DNA from 3 places in the Streptomyces sp. NPDC042638 genome. Region 1 is predicted to be linked to each of the others. Evidence: riboswitches for the same ligand, from Rfam matches in the RefSeq annotation. Region 1 holds a riboswitch; each other region holds the start of a gene.
The links. Region 1 has a riboswitch for thiamine pyrophosphate ahead of thiC (phosphomethylpyrimidine synthase ThiC). Riboswitches for the same ligand answer to the same signal wherever they lie in the genome.
Positions count from the first base shown of each region.

Region 2: it holds a riboswitch for thiamine pyrophosphate, as region 1 does, so the genes downstream of both, AB0B40_RS12125 (cytosine permease) here and thiC (phosphomethylpyrimidine synthase ThiC) in region 1, are expected to answer to the same signal.
Region 3: it holds a riboswitch for thiamine pyrophosphate, as region 1 does, so the genes downstream of both, thiO (glycine oxidase ThiO) here and thiC (phosphomethylpyrimidine synthase ThiC) in region 1, are expected to answer to the same signal.

Region 1 is NZ_JBEZBT010000056.1:1,733-12,004, forward strand. It holds gene AB0B40_RS31635 (IclR family transcriptional regulator C-terminal domain-containing protein) at 1-494, shown strand, start outside; gene AB0B40_RS31640 (SsgA family sporulation/cell division regulator) at 594-1,031, shown strand; gene AB0B40_RS31645 (YibE/F family protein) at 1,120-2,544, opposite strand; TPP riboswitch at 2,616-2,793, shown strand; gene thiC (phosphomethylpyrimidine synthase ThiC) at 2,786-4,570, shown strand; gene AB0B40_RS31655 (hypothetical protein) at 4,621-5,484, opposite strand; gene AB0B40_RS31660 (metallophosphoesterase) at 5,665-6,744, opposite strand; gene AB0B40_RS31665 (LacI family DNA-binding transcriptional regulator) at 7,009-8,121, opposite strand; gene hisC (histidinol-phosphate transaminase) at 8,576-9,655, shown strand; gene AB0B40_RS31675 (cyclophilin-like fold protein) at 9,684-10,061, opposite strand; gene AB0B40_RS31680 (cytochrome ubiquinol oxidase subunit I) at 10,271-10,272, shown strand, end outside.
Region 2 is NZ_JBEZBT010000011.1:43,755-54,026, reverse strand. It holds gene AB0B40_RS12165 (maleate cis-trans isomerase) at 1-164, shown strand, start outside; gene AB0B40_RS12160 (DUF6253 family protein) at 161-406, shown strand; gene AB0B40_RS12155 (hypothetical protein) at 517-771, opposite strand; gene AB0B40_RS12150 (ParA family protein) at 768-1,403, opposite strand; partial or broken gene AB0B40_RS12145 (zinc-binding dehydrogenase) at 1,558-2,241, shown strand; gene AB0B40_RS12140 (DUF2254 domain-containing protein) at 2,375-3,703, shown strand; gene AB0B40_RS12135 (DUF5133 domain-containing protein) at 4,218-4,463, shown strand; gene AB0B40_RS12130 (hypothetical protein) at 4,514-4,804, shown strand; gene AB0B40_RS12125 (cytosine permease) at 4,946-6,346, opposite strand; TPP riboswitch at 6,336-6,431, opposite strand; gene AB0B40_RS12120 (helix-turn-helix domain-containing protein) at 6,584-7,051, opposite strand; gene AB0B40_RS12115 (PaaI family thioesterase) at 7,160-7,654, shown strand; gene AB0B40_RS12110 (DUF2231 domain-containing protein) at 7,721-8,233, opposite strand; gene AB0B40_RS12105 (HAMP domain-containing sensor histidine kinase) at 8,381-9,853, opposite strand; gene AB0B40_RS12100 (response regulator transcription factor) at 9,877-10,272, opposite strand, start outside.
Region 3 is NZ_JBEZBT010000034.1:10,307-20,578, reverse strand. It holds gene bfr (bacterioferritin) at 1-259, opposite strand, end outside; gene AB0B40_RS24840 (sulfite oxidase-like oxidoreductase) at 427-1,059, shown strand; gene AB0B40_RS24835 (DUF4396 domain-containing protein) at 1,072-1,590, opposite strand; gene AB0B40_RS24830 (deoxyribonuclease IV) at 1,668-2,546, opposite strand; gene pknB (Stk1 family PASTA domain-containing Ser/Thr kinase) at 2,604-4,541, opposite strand; gene AB0B40_RS24820 (thiazole synthase) at 4,683-5,477, opposite strand; gene thiS (sulfur carrier protein ThiS) at 5,481-5,693, opposite strand; gene thiO (glycine oxidase ThiO) at 5,690-6,859, opposite strand; TPP riboswitch at 6,857-6,968, opposite strand; gene AB0B40_RS24805 (hypothetical protein) at 7,022-7,372, shown strand; gene AB0B40_RS24800 (FAD-dependent oxidoreductase) at 7,405-8,637, shown strand; gene AB0B40_RS24795 (Rv2175c family DNA-binding protein) at 8,702-9,067, shown strand; gene thiE (thiamine phosphate synthase) at 9,159-9,806, shown strand; gene metF (methylenetetrahydrofolate reductase [NAD(P)H]) at 9,977-10,272, shown strand, end outside.

The DNA of each region.
Region 1 (10,272 bases):
ACACGCTCGCGCACTGGCGCGATTGCATCGGTGCGCCGGTGTATTACGCGATGTACCGGGAGGGCGAGATCGAGATCATGTGTGTCTCCGACTCCCTTCAAACGCCCGCGGTCCAGGAGTGGGCGGACTTCCGCGAGACCGGCCATGCGCATGCGATCGGTCAGTGTCTGCTCTCGCAGCTGGACGAGGACGCGCGACGCGACCATCTCGCCCGGTACCCGGTGCGGACCGTCACGCCGTACACGGTGCGGGACAACGACGCGCTGCTGCGCCGGCTGGCTCGGACGCGGCGGATGGAGCCGGTGGTGGAGCGTCAGGAGTACGCGGTCGGGACGGTCTGCGCGGCGGTCCCGATCACGGTCGGCACCACCGCGGCCACCGTGGCCATCTCGCTTCCCGCCCACCAGGCCGACCGGCTGCTGCCCGCGGCTCGTCGGCTGCAGGACGGGATCGGGCGGCATCTGGGCACGCTCACCTTCTCTATCAGTATCTGAAAACTTACTCCTTGTGATCTGTCGTGTACGTTGAGCAAGATTTGTCCACGGTCAGAGGGATCAATCCCGGCCAGTCGACGTCATATGACGGGGTAGGCGATGCGCGAGTCCGTACAGGCAGAAGTCATGATGAGCTTTCTCGTGTCGGAGGAGCTCTCCTTCCGCATCCCGGTGGAGTTGCGCTACGAGACCCACGATCCCTACGCCGTGCGGCTCACCTTTCACCTTCCCGGTGACGCGCCGGTGACCTGGGCCTTCGGGCGCGAACTGCTGATCGACGGGGTCGGCCGGCCGTGCGGGGAGGGGGACGTGCGTATCGCACCCGCCGATTCCGAAGTGCTGGGCGAGGTGCTGATCAGGCTTCAGGTCGGCGGTGACAAAGCCCTGTTCCGTTCGTCGGCGCCGCCGCTGGTGGCGTTCCTCGACCGCACGGACAAGCTCGTGCCGCTCGGTCAGGAGGGTGCGCTGGCCGACTTCGACGCTCACCTCGACGAGGCTCTGGACCGCATCCTGGCCGAGGAACAGAGCGCCGGCTGAAGCTGTGCGGCAGGGGTGCCAGGCGCTCCACCGTGGACCCGGAAACCTTGCAGGAACGCTTCTTCAGGGGATGGCGCCCGTGCCGTACTCACCGCTTCCGGCGCCGTCCCCGGCCGCCGCGCGCCGGAGCGGGCCGGGCCCCGGCGGGTGCCGTGGCATCCGGGCCGGGGCGGTCGGCCGAGACGACCAGCGCGGCCAGCGCCGTGGTGACCGGGACCGATGCGACCAGGCCGATCGAGCCCACCAGCGTGCGCACGATCTCCTCGGCCACCAGCTCACTGTTGGCGACGGTCCCCACGCTGCTCTGCGCGATCGAGAACAGCAGCAGCAACGGCAGTGCTGCACCGGCATAGGCGAGCACCAGGGTGTTGACCACGGAGGCGATGTGGTCGCGGCCGATGCGGATACCCGCCCGGTACAGCCCCCGCCAGCCCATCGACGGGTTGGCCTCGTGCAGTTCCCAGACGGCCGATGTCTGGGTCACCGTCACGTCGTCCAGGACGCCGAGCGAACCGATGATGACGCCGGCCAGCAGCAGACCGCTCATGTCGATCGACGGATACAGGCCGTGGATCAGGCCCGTGCTGTCGTCCGTGTTGCCGGTCAGCGCGGCCCAGCCGATGAACAGCGAGCCGAGCACTCCGATCAGTGAGAGGGAGACCAGCGTGCCGAGCACCGCCACCGACGTACGGGCCGACAGGCCATGGCACATGTACAGGGCGATCAGCATGATGGCGCTCGCTCCGACCACGGCCACCACCAGCGGATTCGCCCCTTCCAGGATCGCCGGGAGGATGAACAGGGTCAGCACCAGGAAGCTCACGGCCAGCGCGACCAGCGCCATGACACCGCGCAGCCGGCCCACCAGGACGACAGCCACCGCGAAGATTCCCGCGAGCAGCGCCATCGGGAACTGCCGGTTCACGTCGGTCACCGCGTACTGCAGTTCCTTCGGGGCCGAGGGCTCGTAGGCGACCACGACCTTCTCGCCCTGGTGCAGCTGCCGCGTCTGGTCGGGCTGCACGATCTCGGTGAACGTACGGCCCTTGTCCTTCCCTGTGTCGACTTGGACGGTCGCCTTCTTGCAGGTGCCGTCGCCCCGTTGCTGCGCCGACGTGCCCTCGGCGGTGGAGGTGTCGCCGGTGGAGGGGCCGCCGGAGGCGTTCACCGACTTGCAGCTGACCTCGACGACCCGGGTGACCGTGGCCTGCTGGGTCTGCCGGTCGAAGCCGACGCCGGTGCGCTTGTGGGAGGGGGCTTGCCCGGGCCAGAGCACCACGAGGCCGACCAGGACAGCCGCGGTGAAGGGGACCAGGATCGCGGCGATGACCTTGCGCAGGTGCTGGGAGACGGGCGCGGCGGGGCCGTGGCTGTGGCCATGCGAGTGGCCGGGCCCGGGACCGCCGTCACCGCCGCCCTCATGAGCACGGTGGCCGTGCCCGGTGCCCCGTGACGCGCCGTCTCGGTGGTGCGGCTCGGGCGGCTGGTAGGGGTACTGCTCCATCCTGGTCACCGCCCGATCATCCCAAGAACCGGTGGGGCCCACTGTTCAGCGCGCCACACATGACGCTAGCGTGGAGGCACCTTTGCACACGCGGGAGCTCGGAGCACCGGGCTGAGAGGGCGCTGACCTCCGTAGATGCGATGTTTCACGTGGAACGAGCGCTGTTTCACAGGAGACATCGGCAGACGGAAGCCGCTGCGTCGACCGCCGAACCTGTTACCGGGTAATGCCGGCGTAGGGAGTAGGTCTCATGACCAACAAGGACGTACGCACGCCTGCCTCCGTTCAGGACGAGAAGTCCGAGGAGGCCGGGAAGTCCATCGGCTGGCACAAGGCATACGTCGAAGGCTCGCGCCCCGACGTGCGCGTGCCGGTCCGTCAGGTGCACCTCACGAACGGGCAGTCGGTCACGTTGTACGACACCTCGGGCCCGTACACCGATCCGTCCGCGGACACGGACGTCCGCAGGGGCCTGTCGCCGCTGCGGGAGAACTGGATCATCGCCCGCGGCGACACCGAGGAGTACGCGGGCCGTCCGGTCCGCCCCGAGGACGACGGGGTCAAGCACACCTCACCGCGCGGCGGGCTGCGGAACCTGGACGCGGTCTTCCCCGGACGCCCGCGCCAGCCGCGCCGGGGCCGCAGCGGCCAGGCGGTGACGCAGCTCGCGTATGCCCGCCGCGGCGAGATCACCCCGGAGGTGGAGTTCGTGGCTCTCCGGGAGAACGTCTCGCCCGAGGTGGTCCGCGAGGAGATCGCGGCCGGCCGGGCCGTGCTGCCGGCCAACGTCAACCACCCGGAGATCGAGCCGATGATCATCGGCAAGCGGTTCCTGGTGAAGGTCAATGCCAACATCGGAAACTCCGCGGTGACGTCCTCCATCGAGGAAGAGGTCGAGAAGATGACCTGGGCGACCCGCTGGGGCGCCGACACGGTCATGGACCTGTCCACCGGCCGCAACATCCACACCACCCGTGAGTGGGTGCTGCGCAACTCCCCCGTGCCCATCGGCACGGTGCCGCTCTACCAGGCCCTGGAGAAGGTCGACGGCAAGGCCGAGGAACTGACCTGGGCCATCTACAAGGACACCGTCATCGAGCAGGCCGAGCAGGGCGTGGACTACATGACCGTCCACGCGGGCGTCCGGCTGCCGTATGTCCCGCTCACCGCCAACCGCAAGACCGGCATCGTCTCGCGCGGCGGCTCGATCATGGCCGCGTGGTGCCTGGCACACCACAAGGAATCGTTCCTGTACGAGAACTTCGAAGAGCTGTGCGAGATCCTCGCCGCCTACGACGTCACGTACTCGCTGGGCGACGGCCTGCGGCCGGGATCGATCGCCGACGCCAACGACGCGGCGCAGTTCGCGGAGTTGAAGACGCTCGGGGAACTCAACCGGATCGCCAAGCGTTTCCACGTACAGACCATGATCGAGGGCCCGGGGCACGTCCCGATGCACAAGATCAAGGAGAACATCGACCTTCAGCAGGAGATCTGTGATGAAGCTCCGTTCTATACGCTCGGCCCGCTGACCACGGACATCGCGCCGGCGTACGACCACATCACCTCCGGCATCGGCGCCGCGATGATCGCCTGGTGGGGCACGGCGATGCTCTGCTACGTCACTCCCAAGGAGCACCTGGGCCTGCCCAACCGGGACGACGTCAAGACCGGCGTCATCACCTACAAGATCGCCGCTCACGCGGCGGACCTCGCCAAGGGGCACCCCGGTGCGCAGGAGTGGGACGACGCACTGTCCGACGCGCGCTTCGAGTTCCGCTGGGAGGACCAGTTCAACCTCGCCCTGGACCCGGACACCGCCAGGGAGTTCCACGACGAGACCCTGCCGGCCGAGCCCGCCAAGACGGCACACTTCTGCTCGATGTGCGGCCCGAAGTTCTGCAGCATGAAGATCTCGCAGGACATCCGGCGTGAGCACGGTGGCAGCCGGGCCGAGATCGAGGAGGGCATGGCGCAGAAGTCGCAGGAGTTCGCGGCTGCCGGCAACCGGGTGTACCTGCCGATCGCCGACTGAACCGTATGCGGTGAACTCGACGCGCCGCCCGGTCCGATGACGCCGGCCCGTCACTCGGGCCGGTGCTCCGGGCCGCCGAAGTCCGGGCTCGTGTAGTCGGGGCTGGTGAAGCTCGGCCGGTCGGACGCGGTGCCGTCGTCGGGACTGCTGAAGCCGGGACGGTCGTAGCCCAGGCGCGGTATGCGGCCGGTCGGTGCGGGCGGGGCCGTGTGGCGCACGGCGGCCGGCCCGGGCTCGGCCAGTGCCTCCCTGAGGAAGGGCAGGATGCCGCGCTCCAGCAGGGCGTCCCGCCATGCCTCTCTGGCTCTGGCCAGTTCCTCGTTCGCCGTGTCCCGAGCCTGGGCGTCTGCCGTGGTGCTGTTGCGCAGGGCGGTGAGCAGCAGCCCGACGGCGGCGACCAGGATCGCCGCCGCGGTCATGGCGCCGAACACCCAGCCGGTGCTGAGCAGGGTCCCGGCGAGGGAGTGCCCGGGGTCCAGCATCTTCAGGATGTAGCCGACGAGCAGGAAGACCACCGCCGCGGTTCCGGAGAGGAGGGGAGCCAGGACGGCGATGACCGCGATGGCGCCCGCGCCGCTGCTCTCGGCGGCTTCGCCGAGGGCGGTGACGAGCCCGGTGTCGGCCGAGGCGGCCCCGTCCGCGGCGGAGCCGGCGGCGGTCGGCGGAGCGGAGAGCGCCGGTTGGCGCAGTTGGTCGCGGATCTCGAGGTACCGCTGGTACTCGGCCGCCGCGGCCGCCGTGATCAGGGCGGAGGCGTTGAGTGCCATGGTGCGCAGTTGTTCGGGATTGAGCCGCCGTCCGACAGCGGCCAGTTCCGGTCGGTGTGGTGCGGAGCGCAGCGCCTCATCGAGGAGCCGCTCGAATTCCTGGCGGTCCTCGCTCTGCAGATGCTGCGGAACGCTGTTCATGTGCATCCCCCGATGCTCCGTAGGGCTTGGGGCTCGCACGCCGGCGAGCCGTCGGGCAGAAACGGAGGGGAGCCTGCTACGGATAAGCCGATGGTAGAGCCGTGACGGCGCGCGGTGACAGGGGATTGCCGGAAATTGCGTGTGGCCTGCGCGTACGCAGTCGGGGGACGACTGCCCGCGAAACGGTCAGATATCCAGGGGAAGTTGCCGGACCAGCAGCTTTCCGGCCATGGTCACGCCGCCGTCCATGGCGATGGCGAGCCCGTCGGCGTAGACGTGCGGACCCTCGACGACCGGGCCGGTGCTCTCTTCGCCTTCTTCGGAGCCGACCTCGCCGAGGAGGTAGGGAATGGGGCTGTGCCCGTGAACGACCCGGATGCCGCCGTACGTATCGAGGAGGGAACGCACGGCCTCGGCACCGCCCTCGTCGCGGAAGGAGAAGCGCTTGGTGAACTTGCGGAACAGGTCCCAGACCTCGTCGGCGTCGTTACGGGTCAGAGCCTCACGGACGGTGTCGTTGACCGCCTCGATGGAGTCGCCGTAGTCGAGGTAGGCGGTGGTGTCGGAGTGGACGAGCAGATAGCCGTCGACCAGTTCGACGGCGTCCAGGCGGGCCATCCACTGCAGGTGGTGGTCCTGGAGGCGGTCCATGTCCGTCTTCTGGCCACCGTTGAGCAGCCAGGCCGCCTGGAAGGTGGCGGTGCCCGCGCCCGAGTTGACGGGGGTGTCGCCGAACCGTTTGGCACCGAGGAGCAGCAGTTCGTGATTGCCCATGAGGGCCTTGCAGTAGCCGCCCGCCGCTGCGGCCTCGGCGGACAGCCGCATGACCAGGTCGATGACGCCGATGCCGTCCGGGCCGCGGTCGGTGAAGTCACCGAGGAACCACAGCCGCGTGGTGCCGGCGCACCACTGGCCCGAGGTGTCGATCAGGCCCTGCTCCTGCAGGGCGGCCGTCAGCTCGTCCAGGTAGCCGTGGACGTCACCGACGACGTAGAGCGGCCCGGGCCCGGCCGCGGGCTGTGCGGCCGGGCCCGCGGGGGCCGGCTCGACGGGGACCTGCACGGTGTCGCCACGGTTGATGACGGGCAGGTCGCGCTGGGTGGGGGTGTAGCCCTCGGGGTACGCCTCGTCGGCGGCCGGGACGACGTCGCCGGGATGGACGCTGCTGCCGTACGGACCGGTCTCGTGGACGTACGCGGGTACCCGGAAGTCGCGCAGCGTCGCCGTCCGCTCCGCCTCGGGTCCCTGACCGGCCCCCTGAGTCATCAGACCCCTCCACCATCGCGCCGCATCTGCACCGCTTCGGACTGCCTGGTCGCAGCGGTCCGCGGTGTCGTGGGCCCATCATAGGAATGCGCGTCGCGCCGTGTGATGACCCAGGGGTAGTGAATCGGAACAAGACTCCAGTTCACCGCGGCTTTCGCCCCGTTTGGGCAGGTGTTCGGCCGGCTGTCGGCCGACCGTACCCTCACCCGGCCGGCTCGGGCCCGCGCGGGCCGGGCCCCGCACCGGCCGGTGCGGGGCGGGGAGCTACTTCTCGTCCGGTGTCCGCGGCGGGCTGACGGTCGTGCGCGGTGGCCGCCGCTGCGAGGAGGTACGCACGATCAGCTCGGTCGGTATCACCTGTTCGACCGGCTGGTCGGACTCGACGCCCTCGATGGCGTCGATGAGGAGCTGGACGACGGCGGTGCCGATGCGGCGCGGCTTCAGCGAGAGCGTCGTGACGGACGGTTCGGTGCTGGCGTACACGGTGGACTCGCTGCAGCACACCAGCAGCAGGTCGTCGGGGACGCGGAGGCCGTAGCGGCGGGCGGCGGCGAGCAGATCGGTGCCGTTGGGATCGAACAGTCCGTAGACCGCGTCGGGCCGGTCGGGGCGGGCGAGCAGCCGGTCGGCGGCGACGGCTCCGGCGCACGGGTCGTGCGCCGGGTATGCCTCGTAGACCGGATCCTGGCCGACCCGGTCGCACCAGCGCAGGTAGGCGGTGGTCGACAGATGGGTGTACGTGTCCGTCGAGGTGCCCGTGAGCAGGCCGATGCGGCGGGCGCCGGCGTCGGCGAGATGGTCGAGGATGCCGAGTACGGCGGCCTCGTGGTCGTTGTCCACCCAGGCGGTGACGGGGAGGGGGCCGGCCGGGCGGCCGTCGGAGACGACCGGCAGGCCCTGCCGGACGAGTTCGCTGACGACCGGGTCCTGGTCGGAGGGGTCGATGACGACCGTGCCGTCCAGGGCGACGTTGGACCAGACGTCATGGCGGGAGGTCGCGGGCAGGATGACCAGGGCGTAGCCGCGGGCGAGCGCGGCCGACGTGGCGGCCCGGGCCATCTCGGCGAAGTACGCGAACTCCGTGAAGGTGAAAGGTTCATCCCCGTACGTCGTCACGGTCAGACCGATCAGACCCGACTTGCCGGTACGGAGGGTGCGGGCAGCGGCCGAAGGGCGGTACCCGAGCCGGTCCGCGACCTCGCGGACATGACGCCGGGTGGCATCCGGGAGCCGGCCCTTGCCGTTGAGGGCATCGGATACGGTCGTGATGGAGACTCCGGCGGCGGCGGCGACGTCCCTGATGCCCGCCCGACCCGGCCGGCTGCCTCGACGTGAGGTTTCCGCGCGGCTCACCTGGTGCTTCCCTGCTGCTGTCATGGCGAGCCGATAGTAGGGCTCATGCGGTGGGGTAGTGCGGACGCATATGCGCGCATTGACAGGCACGTTTCTGCATGGTCATTGACGGCCAACTCCCTTGGAAAGCAAGGAGGTTGACTGATCCAATAGTAAGACGTGACTTGTCGACGCGTATGGACCTGCCAAGGCCCCGATGTCTCGAAGAGGTCTCAACTCACCTTCATGGGGGACGCGCGCCACGGCGTGAGCTACCGGCGCATAGATATATGTACGGCGCGCCCCCCGAAACGTACGCCTTCGTACGCTGATGCCCCTGATGCCGCTGGGGAACGTGAGATACACCTCTTCTTCGGGCGGCGCCTGCGCTGCGGGTCTGTCGCGCACCTGTACGCAGCGACGCCGAATCCTCATAAGGTGAGAAGTATTGGAAGCCGGCGGTGTCGACGGTCCGCCGGTGGTCGCTAGGAGGACTGCGGTGAGCGAGACGAGCCCCAAGCTGCGCGCCGAGCTGGAGAGTATCCCCACCTACAAGCCGGGCAAGCCGGCCACGGCAGCCGGCCCGGTCGCCTACAAGTTGTCCTCCAACGAGAACCCGTATCCGCCGCTGCCGGGCGTGCTGGAGAGGGTGTCCGCGGCGGCCTGCGACTTCAACCGCTACCCGGACATGGCCTGCACCGGGCTGATGAACGAGCTGTCCGAGCGTTTCGGTGTACCGCTCTCCCATCTGGCCACCGGGACCGGCTCGGTGGGTGTCGCCCAGCAGCTGATCCAGGCCACGAGCGGCCCCGGTGACGAGGTGATCTACGCCTGGCGGTCGTTCGAGGCGTACCCGATCATCACGCAGATCAGCGGTGCCCGGTCGGTGCAGGTGCCGCTGACGCCGGGGGACGTGCACGACCTGGACGCGATGGCGGACGCGATCACCGACCGGACGCGGCTGATCTTCGTGTGCAACCCCAACAACCCGACCGGCACGGTGGTGCGGCGGGCGGAGCTGGAGCGGTTCCTCGACCGCGTGCCCAGCGACGTGCTGGTGGTACTGGACGAGGCCTACCGGGAGTTCATCCGTGACCCCGAGGTGCCCGACGGGGTCGAGCTGTACCGGCAGCGGCCCAACGTCTGTGTCCTGCGGACCTTCTCCAAGGCGTACGGGCTGGCCGGGCTGCGTGTCGGTTTCGCGATCGCCCATGAGCCGGTGGCGGCGGCGCTGCGCAAGACGGCGGTGCCGTTCGGGGTGAGCCAGCTCGCGCAGGACGCGGCGGTCGCCTCGCTGCAGGCCGAGGACGAGCTGCTGGGCCGGGTCGGCTCGCTGGTGTGCGAGCGCAAGCGCGTGGTCGACGCGCTGCGGGCCCAGGGCTGGACGGTGCCGGAGACGCAGGCCAACTTCGTGTGGCTGCGGCTGGGGGAGCGTACGGCCGCGTTCGCGCAGGCCTGTGAGGAGCACGGTGTGGTGGTCCGGCCGTTCCCGGGCGAGGGTGTGCGGGTGACGGTCGGCGAGGCCGAGGCGAACGACATCTTCCTGAACGTGGCGGAGGCGTTCCGCAAGGAGCTCTAGCCCGGCGGGAGCGCTACTCCGCTACTCGCTACTCCTCGATCAGTTCCACCCGGATGGGGTCGCCGTCTCGTACGGTCGCCAGGAGGCCGGCGTCCCCGTCCACACTCCCGAGGACATTGCACGGACTTGCGAGACGGCATTCGGACCCTCGCGAGATCGGCGTGGGGCCGTAGGGGAGGGCGAGTGCGTCGCCGTCCGTCCAGAAGACCACTGTGCCCGGTTCCACGACCTGACGTGCGTCCGTTTCACGTGAAACAGCGATACCTGTGTCGAAATACACCTCCTCGCCCCATGTGCTCGCGGTCGAAGCGAGCGGAAGGGCCTTGGCGAGGGCCTGTGAGGTCGGCGTGCCTGCGTCGAGGGTCGCGGTGATGTAGCCCGCGGGCCAGGAAATGCGTATCTGCATGGCGCGCAATTCAACAAGATGTTGAAGTCGCTGCCAAGGTCTTGACGCGAAGGCGAAGGGGGGACCCCCCCTTCTCGGCCGAAAATCAGTGCGTCATAATGGCTTGTGAATGTGAACGCGTTCACAAGCGCGTCCTGTTTGCTCCTGTATGTGAGTGACAAAGGGGGCAAACCGTCGCTGCACCACGCCGTAGTAAGGAGAGTGACGACGT
Region 2 (10,272 bases), on a different contig from region 1:
GCGTCATCAACGCCCTGGAGCAGGAGCTGGACTTCGCGGTGCTGACCGCCAACCAGGTCCTGTTCTGGCACGCCCTGCACCTGGCCGGAGCGGCCGGAGCGGCCCGCGGGATCACCGGGTACGGCCGGCTGTTCGGTACCGAACCGCCGGGCGGGGCGGCATGAGCCTGCTGGCGGCCGACGGGCACGTGGCCCTGTTCGTCACCGACGAGGGGGACGCCCGCCGGCTCCCCCTCGTGTGCTGGCGCGACGACGGCATCACCGTCCACGGCATGGTCCTGTACCGGGGTGCGCTGCACCGGGCCGAGCACGTCCCCGGCTTCCGCCGCTACGCCCACCCCCTGGAGGAGGACACCCCCGTGCGCCGCGCGGGCGGGACCACCCACTCCCGCAGGGACCCCGTCTGAGCCGGTTCGCACGTCCCCCACGCCGGAGCCCCCGGTCTCCCGACACCGGGGGCCCCGGCCTCACGCTCCCCTGAGCGGGCGGGAGTCGCCGTCACCGCCGTCCGCCGCGCTCAGGAACCGTCGACCGCGCCCGTCCATGCCGACCGGCCCCGCCCCGACGGCCGCAGTAGCGCGGCGCTCGCCCACAGGAGCGCGGCCACGGGCCGGCCGACCCATCGGGTGACCTCGCGTGGCAGGGCGGGATCCACTTCGATGACCACCTTGACGTACCGGGTGTCCACCGGCGTCACCCTGGTGGCAGAGGGCGTGGTGGTGTCCGGACGACGCTGCAGCGCGGCCCGGTACATGTCTTTGCGTTGGTTCACACCGTGTCCTGACGCTTGATGAGTTCCTCCGCGAGGTCCATGTACGCCGTGCCCTTCACCTCGACGGAGCTGCCGAACGACTGGGCGTACAGGTCGAGCCGCGGAATGTACGTGGACAGCACGTCGAAGCCCCGCTCGACGAGGGCCTCCCGGGCGTCGGCGTCGGGACCGGTACGCGTGGCGTCGGGCCTGTTCGTGCGGTTCAGCAGGACCGCGGCACGGGCCGGCTCGGCGCGCAGGGACTGCATGTCGTCCATCTCGCGGTCGATGGGCGCCATGCGGTCCAGCTCGATCGGGGCGGGAGTGACGGGCACGATCCACTCGCCGGCGTATCTCATGATGCCCCGGGTGATGTGGGCGTGGTCCTCCATCTGGGGGGCGTCGAACACCACGGCCTGCCGGCCGCCGAGGAAGTCGTTGACGCGCAGGTGTACGTCGCCCACCGGAAGGGCGCAGACGGGGAACGGGAAACCACCCGCGAGTTCGCTCCAGCGCAGCGCGGAGGACGCGGGGTCACTGTCCACGAGCAGCGGCGAGAAGCCCGACGCGTGCAGTGCGTGGGCCAGCCAGACGGCGCTGGTCGTCTTTCCCACTCCGGGCTTGAGGTTCACGAAGGCATAGCTCAGCGGCACGGGAGCCGACGCTAACGGAGGAGAGCGGACGTCCTGGGTCCGGCGCGAAGCCGTCCGGCCGGGTTCACCCCGGGGAGCCGGTGAATCACTCCGATGGGCCAGGACCTCTCACGCTTGATCGCCGCGGCCCCTCATTTCCGGACAGAAGAAGCTTGAGCGCCAGGTCGACTACGTGATGCTCGCGGACATCTTCCCGACCGGCTACCACGCCACCGAGATGGCGAACGTCAAGCCGGGCGACCAGACCGTGATCTACGGCAGTGGCCCGGTGGGCCTGATGGCGGCCTATTCCGCCGTCCTCAAAGGCGCCGGCCGCGTGTGGGTGGTCGATCACCACCCCGACAGGCTGCGGGTCGCCGAGGAGATCGGTGCCATCCCGGTCAACAGCGCCGAGGAGAACCCCGCTGAGGTGATCAAGGAGGCCACACTGGGTCTGGGTGCGGACAACGGTTGCGAGTGCGTGGGGTACCAGGCCCACGACCCCCAGGGCCACGAAGACGCCTCGCTGACCCTGAACGGCCTGATCGACTCCGTCCGCTTCACCGGTGACATCGGTGTGGTGGGGGTCTTCCTGCCGGAGGACCCCGGCGGCGCGGAAGCCCAGAACGAGCTGGAGGCCCAGGGCAAGGTGCCCATCGACTTCGGTCTGATGTGGTTCAAGGGGCAGAAGATGGGGACCGGCCAGGCCCCGGTGGACCTGATCGCCGGCGGGAAGGCCGAACCCAGCTTCATCGTGTCCCACGAGCTGAACCTGGACGAGGCGCCCACCGCCTACGAGCACTTCGACGCTCGTGACGAAGGCTGGACGAAGGTCGTTCTGCATCCCAACGGCGGCTGAGAGGAAACGGCCGCGGGAGCCCGGGAGGCCACGCACCGCATCCACCGTGCGCACCGGCCGGGCTCCTTCCGCCCGAAGGCATCGCATCGTGGCCGTGTCGAGGGCTGCGACCCGGCCTGCCGAAGGAGGCGACATGCCGGACCGGAACCACGCCCGCGCGCATGTGCCGGGGCCGCTCGTGTACCTGCGTTCGCGCATGTGGGTCATCCCGGTGTTCTGCCTGGCCGGGGGTGTGGGCCTGTGCCTGGGCACCCTGGCGATCGACCACGCCACCGGCTACCGCCTGCTTGGCCAGGGCCTCGTGGGCAGCTCCACGAACGCGCAGGGGATCCTCAGCGCGGTCGCCGCCACGATGACGACCCTGATCCCCCTCGTGCTCACCATCACGACCGTGGCCGTGCAGCTGGCGATGGGGCAGTTCTCGCCGCGGATCGTGGGCGCTCTGCTGCACGACCGCGTCAGCCAGTGGGCCATGGGACTGTTCACGGCCACCTTCGCCTTCGCCATCGTGGCCATGCGCAACGTCCAGGCAAGTCGTACCGGGGTGCCCGGCCTGACCCTCCTCACCGCGTACCTGCTCGTCCTCGCCAGCGTCGTCGGCCTCATCCTGTACGTCCACCACTCCAGCCGCTCGATGCGGGCGGCCGGGCTCATCGACCTGGTCGGCGACCACACCCACCGTGAGATCGACCGCCTCTACCCGGTCGAGCGGGAGGAGGAGCCCGCGCCGCCGCCGGACACCGCCGAGGCGCTGCCGAGGGCCGACACCGGCGTTCGGCACGAGGTGCTGAACGCCGGGGAGCCGGGGATCCTCGTCCGCTTCGATCTCGCCCGGCTGGTGCAGCTGGCCGCTCGCGCCGACTGCGTGCTGGAGACCGTCCCGGTGATGGGGGACTTCGTGCACAGCGACAGTCCGCTCTTCCGCGTGCGCGGCGACATCGGCCGCCTCGATCAGGCCGCCCTCCGCCGCGCGGTCGTCCTCGGTGACGAACGCACACACGAGGACGACTGCGCCTACGGCATCCGCAAACTGGTCGACATCACCGAGCGCAGCATCGCCCAGCCCTTCAACGACCGCACCACCGCCGTGCAGTCGATCGACCGGCTGCACGACTGCCTGCGCCAGCTCGTGTGCCGGCCCTTCCCCCCGGGGTGTCACCGCGACCAGGACGGCACGGTCCGCGTGATCACCCGACGTCTCACGTGGGACGGTTTCGTCCGCCTGGCGCTGGACGAGATCCGGCTCGCGGGCTGCTCCGCCCCGCAGGTGACCCGGCGCGTGCGCGCCCTGATCGACGACCTCAAGCGACTGGCACCGCCCGAACGCCAAGAGCCTTTGGACCGGCAGCTCCGACTGCTGGAAGCGGGAGTCCGACGGGCCTATGACGACGAGGAGGACATCACCGCGGCCCTCACCGCGGACTACCAGGGGATCGGCTCCGGGAGCGACGTCACGCGCTGACCGCGACGGTGACGGAACTGATCGAGGTCTTGGCGTGCCCGCACGCCACGCCGTGGAGAACCAGGTGCGCTCCGCGGCGGGGGTGCGGCCACTGGTTCGACCACCCGCAGCCTGAGCGAACCTCAGACGAGCGCGACATGGGGGGAGTTCGGCGCCCTCATCATGGCCGCGTCCAGCCGCAGCCGCGCGCCCCGCAGCCGCGATGAGCTCGGCTGGACGCCGACCCGTACCGACATGCTCACCGAGATCGGCGCACCCCGCCCGCGCGCACCGGCCGAGGACGCCGGCCCGCCACCGGCCGAAGACGCCGGCCCGCCACCGGACCAGGAGCCCGGTGGCCCGGCCGGGAAGCGGGGAGGGGCGGCGGCACAGGCGCATACGGTGGCCCGGCGGGGGCATACGACTCGCCGGAGCAGGTATCTGCTTCGTCCCAACTGTGGCCACCTGACGGGTGTGCGCTCGTGGGTGTCGCGGGCCGGATACGACGGCCCGCCTTTCGAGGAAGGTTGTCGCTGTGTTGCTGCCTGCGGAGAAGAACCTGCGCGCGGTGCTGGCCCGCTTCGCCGAAGCCCGCTTCCGCCATGACCTGCAGCCCACCCTCCGGACGGGCCGGGAACTGGAGGACGCCTCCTACACGTTGTGCGTCATGACCGGTACCCGGTCGGTGGACCAGGCCCTCGCCGCGGCCGACGTCCTCCTGGAACAGCTGCGGGCGGACCGTCATGCCGCCGCCAAGGCGACCCAGATCCTGGCCGCCTGACCTGAACAGACGTCAGCGGCTTCCCCTTTGGCGAGAGGACAATACGGCCCATGGCCACCGATGCGAGCTCCCGCAGGATCACGGGCAAGGTCCAGGGCAGGGACATCGTCCTGAACGGGCCTTTGTCGAAGGACGAGATCCGGCACAAGGTGTGGTGGTGGCAGATCCCCCACCCCGAGACCGCCCAGGAGCGCAAAGACCGTCTCCATGAGTACGACAGCTCTCAGAAGAACGTGATCTCCACTCTGGGCGGGTACTACGAGGTCTCCGACGACTCCCGGACGCCCGAGGCCGACGAGTTGGTCGAGCTGGTGTACACGGAGCTCAACCCGGACGACTGAGGGCGCCGCCCCGCGTCCAGCCGTCTGCGGTGGCGCACTCGTCACCGGCGGCGACCTGCTTCCTGGTGTCCCTGCCGCCCCTGCGCCCGAGGACCGCGCCACCGGGTGCACGTCGGCTTCCCCGCGGCGCGTGCGGCGCGGTCAGACCCGGCGCGGTACGCGCAACGGCGCGTAGACGAGCAGCGCCGCCAGGAAAGCCACGGGGTAGGCGAGGTCGGCGCCGTGCAGGGCCCGGGCGACCGGGCCGACGTACAGGCTGGTGCTCATGAACGGTACCGCCGCGGCGAAACCGGCGACGAACGCGGCGACGGCCGGCCACCACGGCTGCGGTGCCGCCGTCTCCGCCGCCAGGTCGACGGGGCGGCCGTCGCGGGCCCGGGCGCGGACCACCCAGTCGACGATCACGATCGCGACGAACGCGGGGATCCAGTAGCCGACGAACAGCAGCACGTTCTGGAAACGGGCGGTGGTGTCGGCGGCGTGCATCCACAGGACGAGCGGGAAACCGAGGACGGCGGCGAGCGCGGCAGCCACCGGCCGCGGCAGGCGCACGCCCACGGTCTGCAGCGCCAGCGACCCGCTGTAGTCGTTCATGGCGTTGCTGCACAGTGCCGCGAGCGCGACCGCGAGGAGTCCGAACGCGCCGAGCGCGCCACCACCGAGCAGCCGGTCCACCCCGCGGGCGGTCTGGTCCGTGAACTGCGCGGCGCCCCACAGGCCGAGTGCCTGCACCGCGACGAAGGACACGCCGACGCCGAGCAGGGTGCACCAGAACATGCGCGGACGGGACGCCGTCCGCGGCAGGTAGCGGCTGAAATCGCTGGCGTACGGGGCCCACGAGAGGGCGAGACTCAGAGCGATGGTGCAGGTCAGCACGAACGCGCCCGCCCGGTCGGCGCCGTGCACGGCCGCGGCCGTCGCGGGGTGGGTGCCGTGCACGAGCTTCATCGCGAGAGCGGCGAGCGACGCGGCGAGCGCGAAGGTCATCACCGTCTGCAGGCGGTGGATCGCCTCGTAGCCGAGCACGCCCAGCGCCCCCTGGGCCGCCAGCATCACCAGGACGCCCAACCAGAAGGGCCAGCCGAACAGCTGGGCCAGCGCGTCCCCGCCGAACAGACCGATGAGCGCGTCCCAGGCGATGGACGACAGCCACTGCAGGGCGCCCGGCAGGACGACGCCGCGGCCGAACGCCAGCTTCGCGAGCGGCAGTTGACCCGCCCCGGTCTGGCTGCCCCAGGTCCCCAGGTAGGCGGTGGGCACCGCACCGAGCAGGGTGCCGAGCACCACGGCGAGCAGCGCCGTGGCGAAGTCCAGTCCCAGGGCCGCGCCGACGGTGCCCGTGAACACGCCGGTCATGGTCAGGTTGGGTGCGAACCACACGGTGAACAGCCGCCGGGGGCTGCCGTAGCGGGCGTCCTCGGGCACCGGCGTGATGCCGCGCGCCTCCACCCGCAGATCCCCGGGAGCCGTCGGCATCCGCCCGTCGAAGACGCGCTGCGCCTCGGCGACGGCCGTCTCTTCATGGGCATACGGCAACGACATGTGACATCCCTCCGCCAGTCCTAACTGGTTCAGGTTCAACGGGTGTGATCTCAGCCCCCGTGCGGGGGCACCCCGTGTCCAGGTACGGCGGCCAGGATAGCCCGAGCCGGTGACCGGCACCGGGCGGGGGAGGGGAGCGTACGCAGAGCCGTGTGAGTGCGGACGCGGCACGGCCGTGGCGGTCCGACGGCCGACGGCGCTGCCCGGCGGTGCGTGCACGCACCGCGCCGGGCGGCTTCAGGCCAGCGGACGGGCCCCGGGCCCCGGCTCCACGGTGACGTCGGTCAAGGTGAGCGCGGCGTGTTCCCGCGAGCACTCGACCACCACCTGGACCGGCGCCCCGCAGTCGCTGTGCCGGATGTCGAGCGTCGGCCCGTCGGGACCGGCGGCATGGGCGTCGCCCCACTGCCGCAGCGCCACGAGGACCGGCCACAGGTCCCGGCCCTTGCCGGTGAGGCGGTACTCCCGGCGGGTCCGGCTGCCCTCCTCCCGGTACGGGACGGTCCGCAGGATCCCGGCCGAGACCAGCTTGCGGAGCCGGTCGGCGAGCACCGCCTCCGACAGTCCCACGTGGCGGCGGAAGTCGTCGAAGCGGCGCACCCCGTTGAAGGCGTCACGCACGATCAGCAAGGTCCACTTCTCGCCGACCAGGTCGAGGGTGCGCTGGACCGTGCAGTTCTCGGTGCTCATCTCCAGCCACTTCATCCCGTCATCGTAGAGAAGCCGCCTGGCTTTGTCATTGACAGTCAGCCTCGGCCACGGCTAACTTCGCAGAACGAAGCCAGATGGTCGGGGATGTGGAGGCAGAGCCTGATGGGACGGTCGCGAACGTACGACTGGGAGGACCCCGCGATCTCGGCGGCCGCTGTCGGCGAGCGGTCGGGGCTGGAGTTCCTCCAGGAGATCGCCGCGGGCCGGCTGCCCGCACCGCCCGTCGGAGCCACCCTGGGCTTCACCCTCGAGGAGGTCGCCCACGGGCGCGCGGTGTTCCGCCTGATCCCCGGCGAGGAGCACTACAACCCCATCGGCAGTGTGCACGGCGGCATCTACGCGACCCTGCTCGACTCGGCGGCCGGCTGCGCGGTGCAGTCCACGCTCCCGCCCGGCATGGGCTATACGTCGCTCGACCTCACGGTGAAGTTCCTGCGCCCGGTCACGGTGGACACCGGACCGGTCCGTGCCGTCGGCGGTGTCCTGAGCAGCGGCCGCCGCACGGCACTCGCCGAAGCCCGCCTGTACGACGGGACGGACCGCCTCCTCGCACACGCCACCAGCACCTGCATGCTGTTCCCGACGCCCGCCGCCTGACCGACCGGATCTTCCGGACCCCCTGGAGGCAGGGCCCGCAGGGGGAACGGGACGGCCGGCGCGTGATCAGGAGCCGTGCCCCGCCCCTGTCGCCTCCTTCGAGTAGGCGTCGTGCCAGGCGGCCCTGGCTCCGGAGTCGCCGATCCGGTAGACGTCCACGACCGCCCCCACGGCAACCGCGAGCGAGAGCACGCCGACGGCGATCCGCACCGGCAGGGCGGCCCAGCGGGTGCCGCGGCCCTGCCCGGGCTCCGCCGCAGCGCGCCGCCCCGCCCACCAGACCACCGCCGCCAGCACGAACAGGCCCACCGCCCACGGCAGCAGCCCGTCACCGAGCTCGGTGTGCCGCCGTACGAGCGCGTCGTCGTCGACGTGCCGCTCCAGCCATTCGCCTGCCTGCGTGGTCAGCGGCACGCTGACCAGGGACACGAGGGCGACGGCCGGGAGCAGGACACCCAGGCGCCGGGCGGCGCCCGGCCACAGCGCGGCCGTCACCAGGGCCAGCGCGGTGAGGGGTATCAGCACGACGACCACGTGGACGAGCAGCACATGGGCGGGCAGACCGTTGATCAGAGTCATCCAAGGGCTCCTGGAATCGGTGTCGGGCGCGCCAGACTGGCACAGACACCTCTCAGTTGCCTCTCAGCCGATCGAGCCGGCGGGAGCCTCCCCATTCGCAATTCGCACCGACGTCGCTGCGGCGCCACCGCTGCCCGGCACGCGTGATCACGTCGGCCGCCGCGTCCACCGGGGCAAGCGGACCGTGAAGGTCGTGGAGCCCGGTCCGCTCTCCAGGCCCACGCTCCCCGCGTGGGCCTGCGCCACCGCCGCCACGATCGACAGTCCCAGGCCCGATCCGCCGCCGGAAGCGCCGGGCAGGCGGCGGTGTTCGGCTCGGGTGAAGCGTTCGAAGACGGTCGGCTGGACGTCTCGGGGGACGCCGGGGCCGTCGTCGTGGACGGAGAGGAGCGCCTCGTCGCCGTCGGTCTCCAGGGTCACCGTGACCTTCGTGCCGGCAGGCGTGTGCAGACGGGCGTTGGCCAGCAGGTTGGCCAGCACCTGCTGGAGACGGTGGGCGTCGCCCGGGACGGTCACCGGGTCCTCGGGCAGGTCCAGGGTCCAGCGGTGCTCGGGGCCGGCCGCGCGGGCGTCGGTGACCGCGTCCAGGACCAGGTGGGTGAGGTCGACGGGGCCGCGTTCCAGCGGGCGGCCGGCGTCGAGGCGGGCGAGCAGCAGCAGGTCGTCGACCATCTCGCCCATGCGGGCGGATTCCGCCGAGATGCGCTGCAGGGCCCGGGTGATCTCCGGCGGTACCGGGCCCGGATGCAGAAGCGCCAGCTCGGCGTGACCGCGCACCGAGGCGACCGGGGTACGCAGCTCGTGGCTGGCGTCGGCGGCGAAGCGCCGCAGCCGCTCCTCGCCGGCGTGCCGCTTGGTCAGCGCGTCCTCGACATGGCCGAGCATCCGGTCGAAGGCCGCGGCGAGCCGCCCGACCTCGCTGCCCGGGTCCGTGCCCGGCACGCGCGCCGGCAGCGTGACCTCGCCGCTCGCGAGCGGCAGTTCGCTGACCTGGGTGGCGGTGTCGGCGACCCGGCTGAGGGGCCGCAGCGACCAGCGCACCCAGAAGGCCCCGGCGACCCCGGTCGCCAGGAGGGCGAACCCGAACACGACGGCGGCGACCGCCTCCAGCCGGTGCACCGTGGCCTGGACCGGCTCCAGCGGCAGGCCGACGATCAGGACGTCTCCGTCCCGGCCGGGCGAAGCCACGACCCGGTAGTCGGCCAGGGCGGAGAGGTCCACGGTGTGGGGCCTGCCGTCGACCGGCAGCCGGGCCAGCCGGCCGGCGTCCTGCGCGGTCAGGCCGACGTCCAGGTCCGCGGCCGGGTCGCCCGACCGGATGAGCCCCTTGTTGGTGACCGCGCCGTTCACCAGGCGGGCACCGAAGGTGCCGGTGGCCTGCCGGCGGGTGTCGCCGTACTCGTCGCCGTCGTGGTCGTTCGCCAGCCTGCCGTTGTGCTCCAGGCTCTCCGGGAACCGGGTGCCGACCTGGGCGAGCTGTTCGTCCAGACGCTGGGTGAGGAAGCCGTTCAGCTCGACGACCGCGGCGAGCCCCACGGCCGCGCAGCTCACCGCCAGCAGCACCACCAGGCCGGCCGTGAGGCGGGCGCGCAGCGTACGGGGCCGGGGCAGCGCGCGCACGCGACCGGGACGGGGCGCGCGGATCACCGGGTCACCGGCTTCAGCACATAGCCGGCACCCCGCACCGTGTGGATCATCGGCTCGCGGCCCGCGTCGACCTTCTTGCGCAGGTAGGAGATGTACAGCTCGACCACATGGGCCCGGCCGCCGAAGTCGTACGACCACACCCGGTCGAGGATCTGCGCCTTGCTGAGCACACGCCGCGGGTTGCGCAGGAGGAAGCGGAGAAGTTCGAACTCGGTCGGCGACAGTTCGATCAGCTCGCCGGACCGGGTCACCTCGCGGGCGTCCTCGTCCATCACGAGGTCGCCCACGACCAGCCGCGGCCCCTCCTCCAGCTGTCGGGCCATGCCCGCCCGGCGCAGCAGGCCGCGCAGCCGGGCCACGACCTCCTCCAGGCTGAACGGCTTGGTGACGTA
Region 3 (10,272 bases), on a different contig from region 1:
ACATCTCGGCCACCGTCTGCCCGACCCGGACGTGGAAGAGCCGCTGGTAGTTCGGCAGGCCGTCCAGGAGCAGGATGCGGTCGGTGAGCAGCTCGGCGTGCCGCATCTCGTCGAACGATTCGGCGCGGGTGTACTCGGCGAGCTTCGCCCATCCCCGGTGGTCCTGGAGCTTGGAGTGCAGGAAGTACTGGTTGATCGCGGTCAGCTCGGCGGTCAGCTGCTCGTTGAGCAGTTCGATGACCTCGGGGTCGCCTTGCATGCGACGGGCTCCTTCCGGACGACGGGCCGATAGCGCCGCATGATGGCACTGCCTGCGAAGATCGTCCAGTAAGTGCATACTTAGTAAGTAAGTGCCGACTTACCCCAGTTATCCGTTTCGTCATGCGGTGGTCAAGGGCATCGCCCGAGGTCTGTCAGGATGGATACATGGGGCATCCGGTGGAGCGAGAGTCTGGGGCAGCGGCAGGGTCCGAGCTTCCGCCGGGTCAGCGGCTCCAGCGTGGCTGGCCGGTCACGCACTACGGACCCGTCCCGAAGTTCCGGCCCGAGCGCTGGGACTTCCGGGTCTTCGGCGCCACCGCCGACGGCGACAAGCACGCCTGGAACCACGAGGAGTTCACGGCCCTGCCGTACACCTCCGTGGTGGCCGATCTGCACTGCGTGACGAAGTTCAGCATGGTCGGCGCGGAGTGGGGCGGCGTCCCGGCCCGCGCGATCCTGGACCTGGCCCCGCCGGCGCCGGACGTCACCCATGTGATGGTCTGGGCGGAGTACGGCTTCAGCTCCAACCTGCGCCTCACGGACTTCGCCTCCGATCACACGATCTTCGCCACCCACAAGGACGGCGAGCTGCTCACCGCCGAGCACGGCTTCCCGGTCCGGCTGGTCGTGCCCCATCTGTACGCCTGGAAGGGGCCCAAATGGGTCCGGGGCGTGGAGTACATGACCGCCGACCGCCGCGGCTTCTGGGAGGAGCGCGGCTACCACAACATCGGCGACCCCTGGAAGGAGCAGCGCTACTCCTACCAGGAGGGGCTCGGCGACGGCCCGGAGCTCTGACTCCGGACCGGCTCAGTGGTGGTACCGGTGCACCACCGCGTGTCCCTTGCCGCGGCCGATCGTCCACTTGTTGACCGGGGTGGTCACCACGAAGGCGATCACCAGCGAGATCACGAGCGAGACCCAGAACAGCGCGTCGCCCAGCATGGCGTCCCTGGCGGACGGCCAGACCAGGATCACCCCGTTGTCGATCAGCTCCATCACGGCGATGGACAGGGTGTCCGCCGCCAGTGCCACCCGGAAGGCCGTACGGAAGCCGACGCCCGCCCTCAGCACCCCGCGCAGGGTGAGCGAGTAGCCGAAGAAGAAGGCCAGCGCGATCGCGAGCAGGGTGGTCGGCAGGTTGCCCCACCCGAACGCCGTACCCAGGACCATGCCCAGCACCTCGCCGATGGCGCAGCCGGTGAGGCAGTGCAGGGTGGCCTGTGCGGCCGTTGCCCAGCCGGTCCCGCCCGCGTGACCGGCGTGGTGCGCGTGGTGCGCGTGATGTGCGTCGTGATGGACGTGTTCCGTGTGTGCCTCGTGCTGCATGACGTGTACCCCCATGTCGGATGACGGCTCCTGCACCGGACAGGAACCATATACCCCCCAGGGGTATTCCCCAAGGGTTATGCGTCGCGCAGTTTCTTCAGGCGTTCCACGTCCGCCGCGTGCCCCTCCTTCCCGCCGGGCGTCTCGATGACCAGCGGGACGCCCTCGGTCGCGGGATGGGTCATGAGCGCCCGGAACGGGTCCTCGCCGATGTGGCCGACGCCGATGTTCTCGTGCCGGTCCTTGTGCGCGCCCACCACATCCTTGGAGTCGTTGGCGTGGATCAGCTTCAGCCGGCCCGCACCGACGGTGTCCACCAGGAGGTCCAGGGTCTGGTGCATGCCGCTCGGCCCGGTCAGATCGTGTCCGGCGGCGAAGACGTGGCAGGTGTCCAGGCACACGCCCAGCCTCGGGTGGGCGTCCAGCGCCTCGAAGTAGGGCCCGAATTCCCAGGTCCGCGAGCACAGTGAGGATCCCTGCCCGGCGGTCGACTCCAGCAGCAGGAACGGGTCGTCGTCGTGGGTCAGCTCGTCCAGCAGCGGCAGCATGTGCTCGCGCACCTGCTGCAGCGCCGTCTCCCGGGCCCGTCCGCCGGTCGCGCTCCCGGTGTGCACCACCACACCCAGCGCGCCGATCTCCCGCGCCCGCCGCAGGGAGTGCCTGAGCGACTCCACCGACCGTTCCACGGTCGCCTCGGTGTGCGAGCCGAAGTTGATCAGATAGGGGGCGTGGACGTACGCCGGGACCGACTCCTCGGCACACGCCGCGCGGAACGCCTCGTCCTGCCGCGGGTTCCCGGCGGGCGTGGCCCAGCCGCGCGGGTTGGCGACGAAGACCTGCACGGCCTCCGCCTTCAGGTCGCGGGCGTAGGACAGCCCGACGGAGTGCAGCCCACCGGCCACGGGCACATGGCCGCCGACGGGGTTGCGGGGGAGGGAGGACTGAACGGGACTCACCCGTTCAGGGTGTCATGTCCGCCCCCGCGCCCGGACCACGGCCGGTGGTGAACCGGGTCACCGGATGGTGATCGTGACCGTCGACCCCTTGGGTGCCTTGTCGCCGCCCTCCACCGACTGCTTCTTCACGGTGTCCCCGAACAGCCCGAGCAGGCCGCGGTCCTCGTTCACCTCGAAGCCCGCGCCCTCCAGGGCCGTGTGCGCGTCGTCCACGCTGTCCCCGACCACGTCCGGGACCTCGATCATCTCCGGGCCCTTGGACAGCGTCAGCGTCACCGTGTCGCCCTCGGCCGCCTGGCGTCCGCCGCCGGGGCTCTGCGCGGCGACCTCGCCCTTGTCGTACTCGGAGTTGACCCGGCCGGCGGCGATCCGCACCTTCAGCCCGGCGTCCGTCAGCTCCGCCCTGGCACTGTCCAGGTCGTCGCCCGTGACGTCCGGCACGTCGATGGGGCTGCCCTTGCTGACGACCAGCGCGATCGCCGAGCCCGCGTGCCGCTTGGTGCCCGCGTCCGGGACCGTGCGGATCACCGAGCCCGTGTCGACGTCCTCGCTGAACTCGCGGGTGACCATGCCCGGCTCCAGGCCGTCCGCCTTCAGCCGTGCCCGCGCCTTCGCGAGCGGCTGCCCCTCCACGTTCGGCACGTTCACCGTCTCCGGTCCGAGCGACACGGTCAGCGTCACCGAGTCGTGGTCCCGGATGCGCGCGCCCGGTGCCGGGTCGCTGCCGATCACCGTGCCCCGCTCCACGGTGTCGCTGTAGGCCCGCTTGACCTGGCCGACGTCGAGCCCGGCCGTCCTCAGCCGTTCCCTCGCCTGCGTCTCGGTCTTGGCCAGCAGCGGCGGCACCCGGGTGAACTGGCCGGAGTTGATGTACCAGACCCCGGCGCCCACGCCGAACACCACCAGCACGGCCGCGATCAGCGCCAGCACCGCGCGCGGGGGCCGTGCCGGACGCCGGCGGGGCGGCACGGGCGGGCTCTGGAAGCGGGCGGTGCGGTCGATGCCGTCGCCCGGGGCGCCCTCGGGAGCGTCCTCGTCGACGGGCAGTGGCCGGGGCACGGTCAGCGCGCGCGGGATCACGCTCGTCCGGTCCCCGGCGTTGTCGTGGCCGGCGGACAGCGCCTGCGGCGGCACCACGTCCAGTTGCTCGTCGGTCAGCGTCCGGCGGGCCTCGCGCACCTGGGCGAGCAGCGCCACGGCGTCGTGCGGCCGGCCGTCGGGTATGCGCGCGGCGGCCGACGCGACCAGCGCGTCCAGCTCGTACGGCAGCCCCGGCACGAGCGCCGAGGGCGGCGGCACGTCCTCGTGGATGTGCTTGTAGAGCACCTGGGCCGGGGAGTCCCCGGAGTGCGGCTTGGTGCCGGTCAGCATCTCGTACAGGACCACACCGCACGCGTACACGTCGACACGCGGGTCCGTGGTGCCCTGCTCGATCTGCTCGGGCGCGAGGTAGGAGACGGTCCCGAGTACGGCACCGGTCGTGCTGGTCACCGTGTCCACGGAGCGCACCAGCCCGAAGTCGGCGACCTTGACCCGGCCGTCGTCGCCTATCAGCACGTTCTCGGGCTTCATGTCGCGGTGCACGAACCCGGCCCGGTGCGCGGCCCCGAGCGCGGCGAGCACCGGCTCCAGGATGTCCAGCGCGGCCCGCGGCTGCACGGCACCCCGCTCGCGCAGCACGTCCCGCAGGGTGCAGCCGGCGATGTACTCCATGGCCAGGTAGACGTACGACCCGTCGGTGCCCTGGTCGAAGACCTGCACCACGTTGGGGTGGTCGAGCCGGGCGACGGACTTCGCCTCCCGGATGAACCGTTCGACGAAGGCCCCGTCGGAGGCCAGCGCCGGGTGCATCACCTTCAGCGCGAGAACGCGGTCCAGGCGGGTGTCCAGGGCCCGGTAGACCGTGGCCATCCCACCGGCCGCGATCCGCGCGTCCACGCGATACCTGCCGTCGAGCACCTGCCCGACGAGGGGGTCCTGAAGGGTCGTATCCACGAGAGGCGAGTCTACGAGCCGCGACCGGCACGGCCGCCCCGCCCACCGGCATCGGGGCGGGACTGCAGCCGACCTGTGACGCTACACACGCCCCCGCCCACCGCGTGGGCGGGGGCGAACAGGACGGGGCCGTATCTCCGGCTAGAACGCGGGGCGCTCGGGATCCAGTACGGCCAGGCCCTCCGTGGGAGACGACGCCTCCGCGAGATAGCGCCGCGGGATCCGCCCGGCCAGCCGGGCCAGCCGGCCCCCCTCCGCCGCGTGCCGCATCGCGGCGGCCATCCGCTCCGGCTCCTGCGCCCGCGTCACCGCCGACGCCAGCATCACCCCGGCACACCCCAGCTCCATCGCCAGCGCCACGTCGGACGCCGTACCCGCCCCCGCGTCCAGGATCACCGGCACGCGCGCGTGCTCCACGATCAGCTGGAAGTTGTGCGGATTGCGGATGCCGAGCCCGGAGCCGATCGGCGAACCGAGCGGCATGACCGCGGCGCAGCCGACGTCCTCCAGCTTCCGCGCGAGCACGGGATCGTCGTTGGTGTAGGGCAGCACCGTGAACCCGTCGTCGACCAGCGTCTCCGCCGCCTCCAGTGTCTCCACCGGGTCCGGCAGCAGCGTCCGCTCGTCGGCGATGACCTCCAGCTTGACCAGGTCCGTGCCCAGCGCCTCCCGGGCCAGCCGGGCGGTCAGCACGGCCTCGCCCGCGGTGAAACACCCCGCCGTGTTCGGCAGTACCCGGATACCGAGCCGCTCCAGCACCGACAGCACCGAGCCGTGCACGGAGGGGTCCACCCGGCGCATGGCCACCGTCGTCAGCTCGGTACCGGAGGCGATCAGCGCCCGCTCCAGCACCTCCAGGCTGGGCGCCCCGCCCGTACCCATGATCAGCCGGGACGAGAAGGCCAGTCCGCCGAGGACCAGGGGATCGTCAGCCATGGCTCAGCCTCCCTGCACGGCCGTGAGGACTTCGACGCGGTCGCCCTCGGCGAGGGCGGTCGTCGCCCACTGCGCGCGCGGGACGACGGTCTCGTTGACGGCGGCGGCCACCCCGCGCGGCGCCGCCGTGAGCCTGCGGACCAGCGCGTCCAGCGCGGTGCCGGCGGCGACCTGGAGGGGTTCACCGTTGACGGAGATCGTGACGGAGAGGTTCATGCGGATCGCTCCAGCCGTTCCATGGGCGCGGCGCCGAACCGCCGCGGGGTGAAGGCGCGCGCCTCCTCGGGCAGTCCACCGGTGACCAGCGCATGCGCCAGCACGTCCCCGGTGACCGGGGTGAGCAGCACGCCGTTGCGGTAGTGCCCCGTGGCCAGCAGCAGCCCGGCCAGGCCGGACGGGCCGAGCAGCGGCGCGTTGTCGGGGGAGCCGGGGCGCAGCCCGGCCCGGGTCTCGGTGAGCGGCAGCTCGGTGATGCCGGGCACCAGCTCGTGGGCGTCCCGCAGCAGCTGGTACACGCCCCCCGCCGTGACCGTCGTGTCCCAGCCCAGCTCCTCGCTGGTGGCGCCGACCACGAGTTCGCCGTTCTCCCGGGGCACGAGGTAGACATGGCTGCCGCGCACCACGGCCCGCACGGTCCGGCTCAGGAACGGCGCGTACCGGCGCGGCACGGCCAGCCGCAGCACCTGTCCCTTGACCGGCCGCACCGGCGGCAGCACCTCGGCCGGCACGCCCGCGAGGCGCCCGCTCAGGCTTCCGGCGGCCAGCACCACCTGCTCCGCGCGCAGTGCGGTGCCGTCCCCCGTGGTGATCCCGACGGCCCGGTCCCCCGCCACGTCCAGCCGCTCCGCGCGGACGCGGTGGAAGACCACACCGGCCCGCTCGCACGCGGCCACCAGGGCCGCCGCCAGCCGGCGCGGGTCGATCTGGTGGTCGCCGTCGACCCGCAGTCCGCCGCGCACCCCCGGCGCGAGCATCGGCTCCAGCCGCCGGCACTCCCGTCCGGACAGCCACTCCGACTCCAGGCCCGAGCGCTGCTGGAGCGCGTGCAGTTCGCGCAGGCCGGCGCGGTCGTCGGCGTCCAGGGCGACGGCGAGGGTGCCGCAGCGGCGATAGCCGAGGTCGTGGCCGGTCAGTTCGGTCAGCTCGGCCGTGAACGCCGGATAACGGCGGGCCGACTCCAGGTTCAGGGCGAGCAGGGTCTCCTCGCCGTAGTGCAGCTCGGTGACCGCGGCCAGCATCCCGGCCGCCACCTGCGCGGCCCCGCCCCCGGGCTCGGGGTCCACCACGGAGGTGACGAGCCCGCGCTGCGCCGCGCGCCAGGCCGTGACCAGGCCGATGATTCCGCCCCCGATGACGAGGACGTCGGACGTACGTGACGACATGGGCGTCCAGCCCCTCCCTTCGCCGGCATGACCCGGATCAGGTTCGTACGGTCGGAGGCCGCCAGCCTCCCTCTCAGCCCGGTGCGTCCGGGCTCCCGCGAGTGCTTGTACGGTGGCCACCCTAGCCCGCGGACCTCGTCACTCGTAAGGGAGCCCCGATTCATGGCCCGGTCGCTCGACGGACTGACCTTCGCCCCCGTGTCCGACCAGGCCCCAGGTCAGGTGGGTACCCGCACCCGGTTCGCCTACCACGAGAAGGACGGCGAGGTCTGGGCCGAGTACGCGGGCGGCGACGTCGTACGCGGCCACCTGGTCGGCACCCGGGAGGGCGACCAGGTGGACTTCCGGTACGTGCAGCTCAGGACCGACGGGACGACCGCCTCGGGGCACTGCGTGTCCACGGTCGTGGAGCTGCCGGACGGACGCGTGCGGCTGGCGGAGACCTGGGAGTGGGAGTCCCGGCCGGGCTCCGGCACCAGCGTTGTGGAGCAGGTCACCGAGCCCGCCCCCTGACTGACGCTCAGTCATGTGTCTAAGGTGATCGGGTGAGCGAGCAGACAGCGGAAGAAGGCACGTCACAGGGACGGCGCGTGGTCGTCGTCGGCGCGGGCATGGCCGGGGTGCAGACCGCGGTCGCGCTGCGGGAACAGGGCTTCCGGGGCCCTGTGACCGTCATCGGCGCCGAACCGCACCAGCCGTACGACCGGCCGCCGCTGTCCAAGGCGGTGCTGCTCGGCAAGGCCGAGGGCTCCGCGTTCGACGTGGACTTCGAGTCCCTCGGCGTCGAGCTGCGGCTCGGCTGCGAGGTGTACGGCCTCAGGCCCGCCGCGCGCGAGCTGGACACCGAGACGGGCCCGGTGCCGTACGACGTCCTGGTCCTCGCCACCGGCGCCGAACCGGTCATGCTGCCCGGCACCGAGGGCGTGCCGGGGGTCCATCTGCTGCGCACCCTGGACGACGCCGAGCGGCTGCGGCCCGTGCTCGCCCGGCAGCACGACATCGTGGTGGTGGGCGCCGGCTGGATCGGCGCCGAGTTCGCCACCGCCGCCCGCGAGGCCGGCTGCGCGGTGACCGTGGTGGAGGCCGCCGACCACCCGCTCGCCGGGGCCCTGCCCGCCGAGGTCGCCGCGCCCATGACCGCCTGGTACGCCGACAGCGGTACGGAGCTGCGCACCCACGCGCGCGTGGAGCGCGTCGAGCCCGGCGCGGTGGTGCTCGCCGACGGCACCCGGCTGCCCGCGGGCGCCGTCGTCGTCGGCATCGGGGCCCGGCCCGCCACCGGCTGGCTGGCGGGCTCCGGCATCGCCCTGGGCGCGCACGGCGACGTCCTCGCCGACGCCCGGCTGCGCACCTCCCTGGCGGACGTGTACGCCGTCGGCGACTGCGCGTCCTTCCCCTCGGCCCGCTACGGCGAACGGCTCCTCGTCCACCACTGGGACAACGCCCTGCAGGGCCCGCGCACGGTCGCCGCGAACATCCTCGGCGAGACCCCGGCCGTCTACGACCCGGTGCCGTACTTCTGGTCCGAGCAGTTCGGCCGGTTCGTGCAGTACGCCGGACACCATGCCGCGGCCGACCGCGTGGTCTGGCGCGGTGATCCGGCGGGCCCCTCCTGGACGGTGTGCTGGCTGCGCGAGGAGCGCCTGGTGGCCCTGCTGGCCGTCGGCCGGCCGCGTGATCTGGCCCAGGGCCGCCGGCTGATCGAGGCGGGCCGCCACATGGACTCCGAGGCTCTGTCCGAGCCGGCCCGCCCCCTGAAGGACGCCACCGCCGACTAGCGCGTCCTCCCAGGTGGACCCGCCTGGCTTCCGACTGTCGGTGGGGGATGGCAGGCTTGTCCCCGTGACCGAGATTGACGCAAAAATCGATGCTCTCGTCCCCGCCTGGCTCACGCTCCCCGACATCGCCGAACAGTTCGGCGTCGAGGTGACGCGCGTCCGGCAGCTGGTCAAGGAGGGCCAGCTGATCGCCGTACGCCGAGGTGAGAACCGGGCGCTGCACGTCCCCGCCGCCTTCATCGACGGGGACAAGGTCGTCAAGGGCCTGTCCGGGACCCTGACGCTCCTGCGGGACGACGGCTTCACGGACGAAGAGATGATCGAGTGGCTCTTCACCCCCGACCCGACCCTGCCCGGCACCCCCGCGCAGGCCCTGAGCGAGAATCGCGGCACGGAGGTGAAGCGCCGCGCCCAGGCGCTCGCCGTCTGAGGCCGACCCGCATCAGGGGGCGGCGTGCTGGACCGAGCCCGCACGCCGCCCGCGGAACCACCAGGCACACCGACCACGGGGGAACCCACGCATGTCCGACACCGCCCGCGCCGCGCTCGCCGACGCCCGCCTGTACCTCTGCACGGACGCCCGCAAGCGCCAGGGCGACCTGCCCGAGTTCCTGGACGCGGTCCTGGCCGGCGGGGTGGACATCGTGCAGCTGCGGGACAAGGGCATGGAGGCGGCCGAGGAGCTGGAGCACCTGCGGGTCTTCGCCGACGCCTGCGCCCGGCACGGCAAGCTGCTCGCCGTCAACGACCGGGCCGACGTCGCCCACGCGGTCCGTGCCGACGTGCTGCACCTCGGCCAGGGCGACCTGCCGGTCCCCGCGGCCCGTGCGATCCTCGGCGACGGGGTGCTGATCGGCCGCTCCACGCACGCCGAGGCCGAGGCCGGCGCCGCCGCCGTCCAGGAGGGCGTGGACTACTTCTGCACCGGCCCCTGCTGGCCGACCCCCACCAAGCCCGGCCGCCACGCACCCGGTCTCGACCTGGTCCGCCACACGGCGGGCCTCGGCACCGGCCGTCCCTGGTTCGCCATCGGCGGTATCGACCTCGGCAACCTGGACCAGGTGCTGGACGCGGGTGCCCGCAGGGTGGTCGTGGTCCGCGCGGTCACCGAGGCGGACGACCCGGGCGCGGCGGCGGCGGAGTTCGCGAAGCGGCTGCGGCAGCTCTAGGCCCGCGGCCCCCGCTGGGCCCGGTGACGGTCCGGGGATCCGGTGTCCCAGGGATTTGTCCCGGGGGTTTGTCCCGGGGGTTTGTCCAAGGGATGGACAGGAACCCGGCAATTCGGTCAAATACCCTACGCACGGTTGGGTGACCGTCCCCGCCTGGCTAACCTGCGGGTATGGCCCTCGGAACCGCATCCACCAGGACTGATCGCGCACGCACCGTGCGCGACATCCTCGCCACCGGCAAGAGGACGTACTCGTTCGAGTTCTCGGCGCCGAAGACCTCCAAGGGCGAGCGGAACCTGTGGAGTGCGCTCCGGCGGGTCGAGGCGGTCGCTCCCGACTTCGTCTCCGTGACCTACGGCGCCGGCGGTTCCACCCGCGCGGGCACGGTCAAGGAGACCCAGCAGATCGTCGCCGACACCACGCTGACCCCGGTCGCCCACCTCACCGCGGTCGACCACTCCGTCGC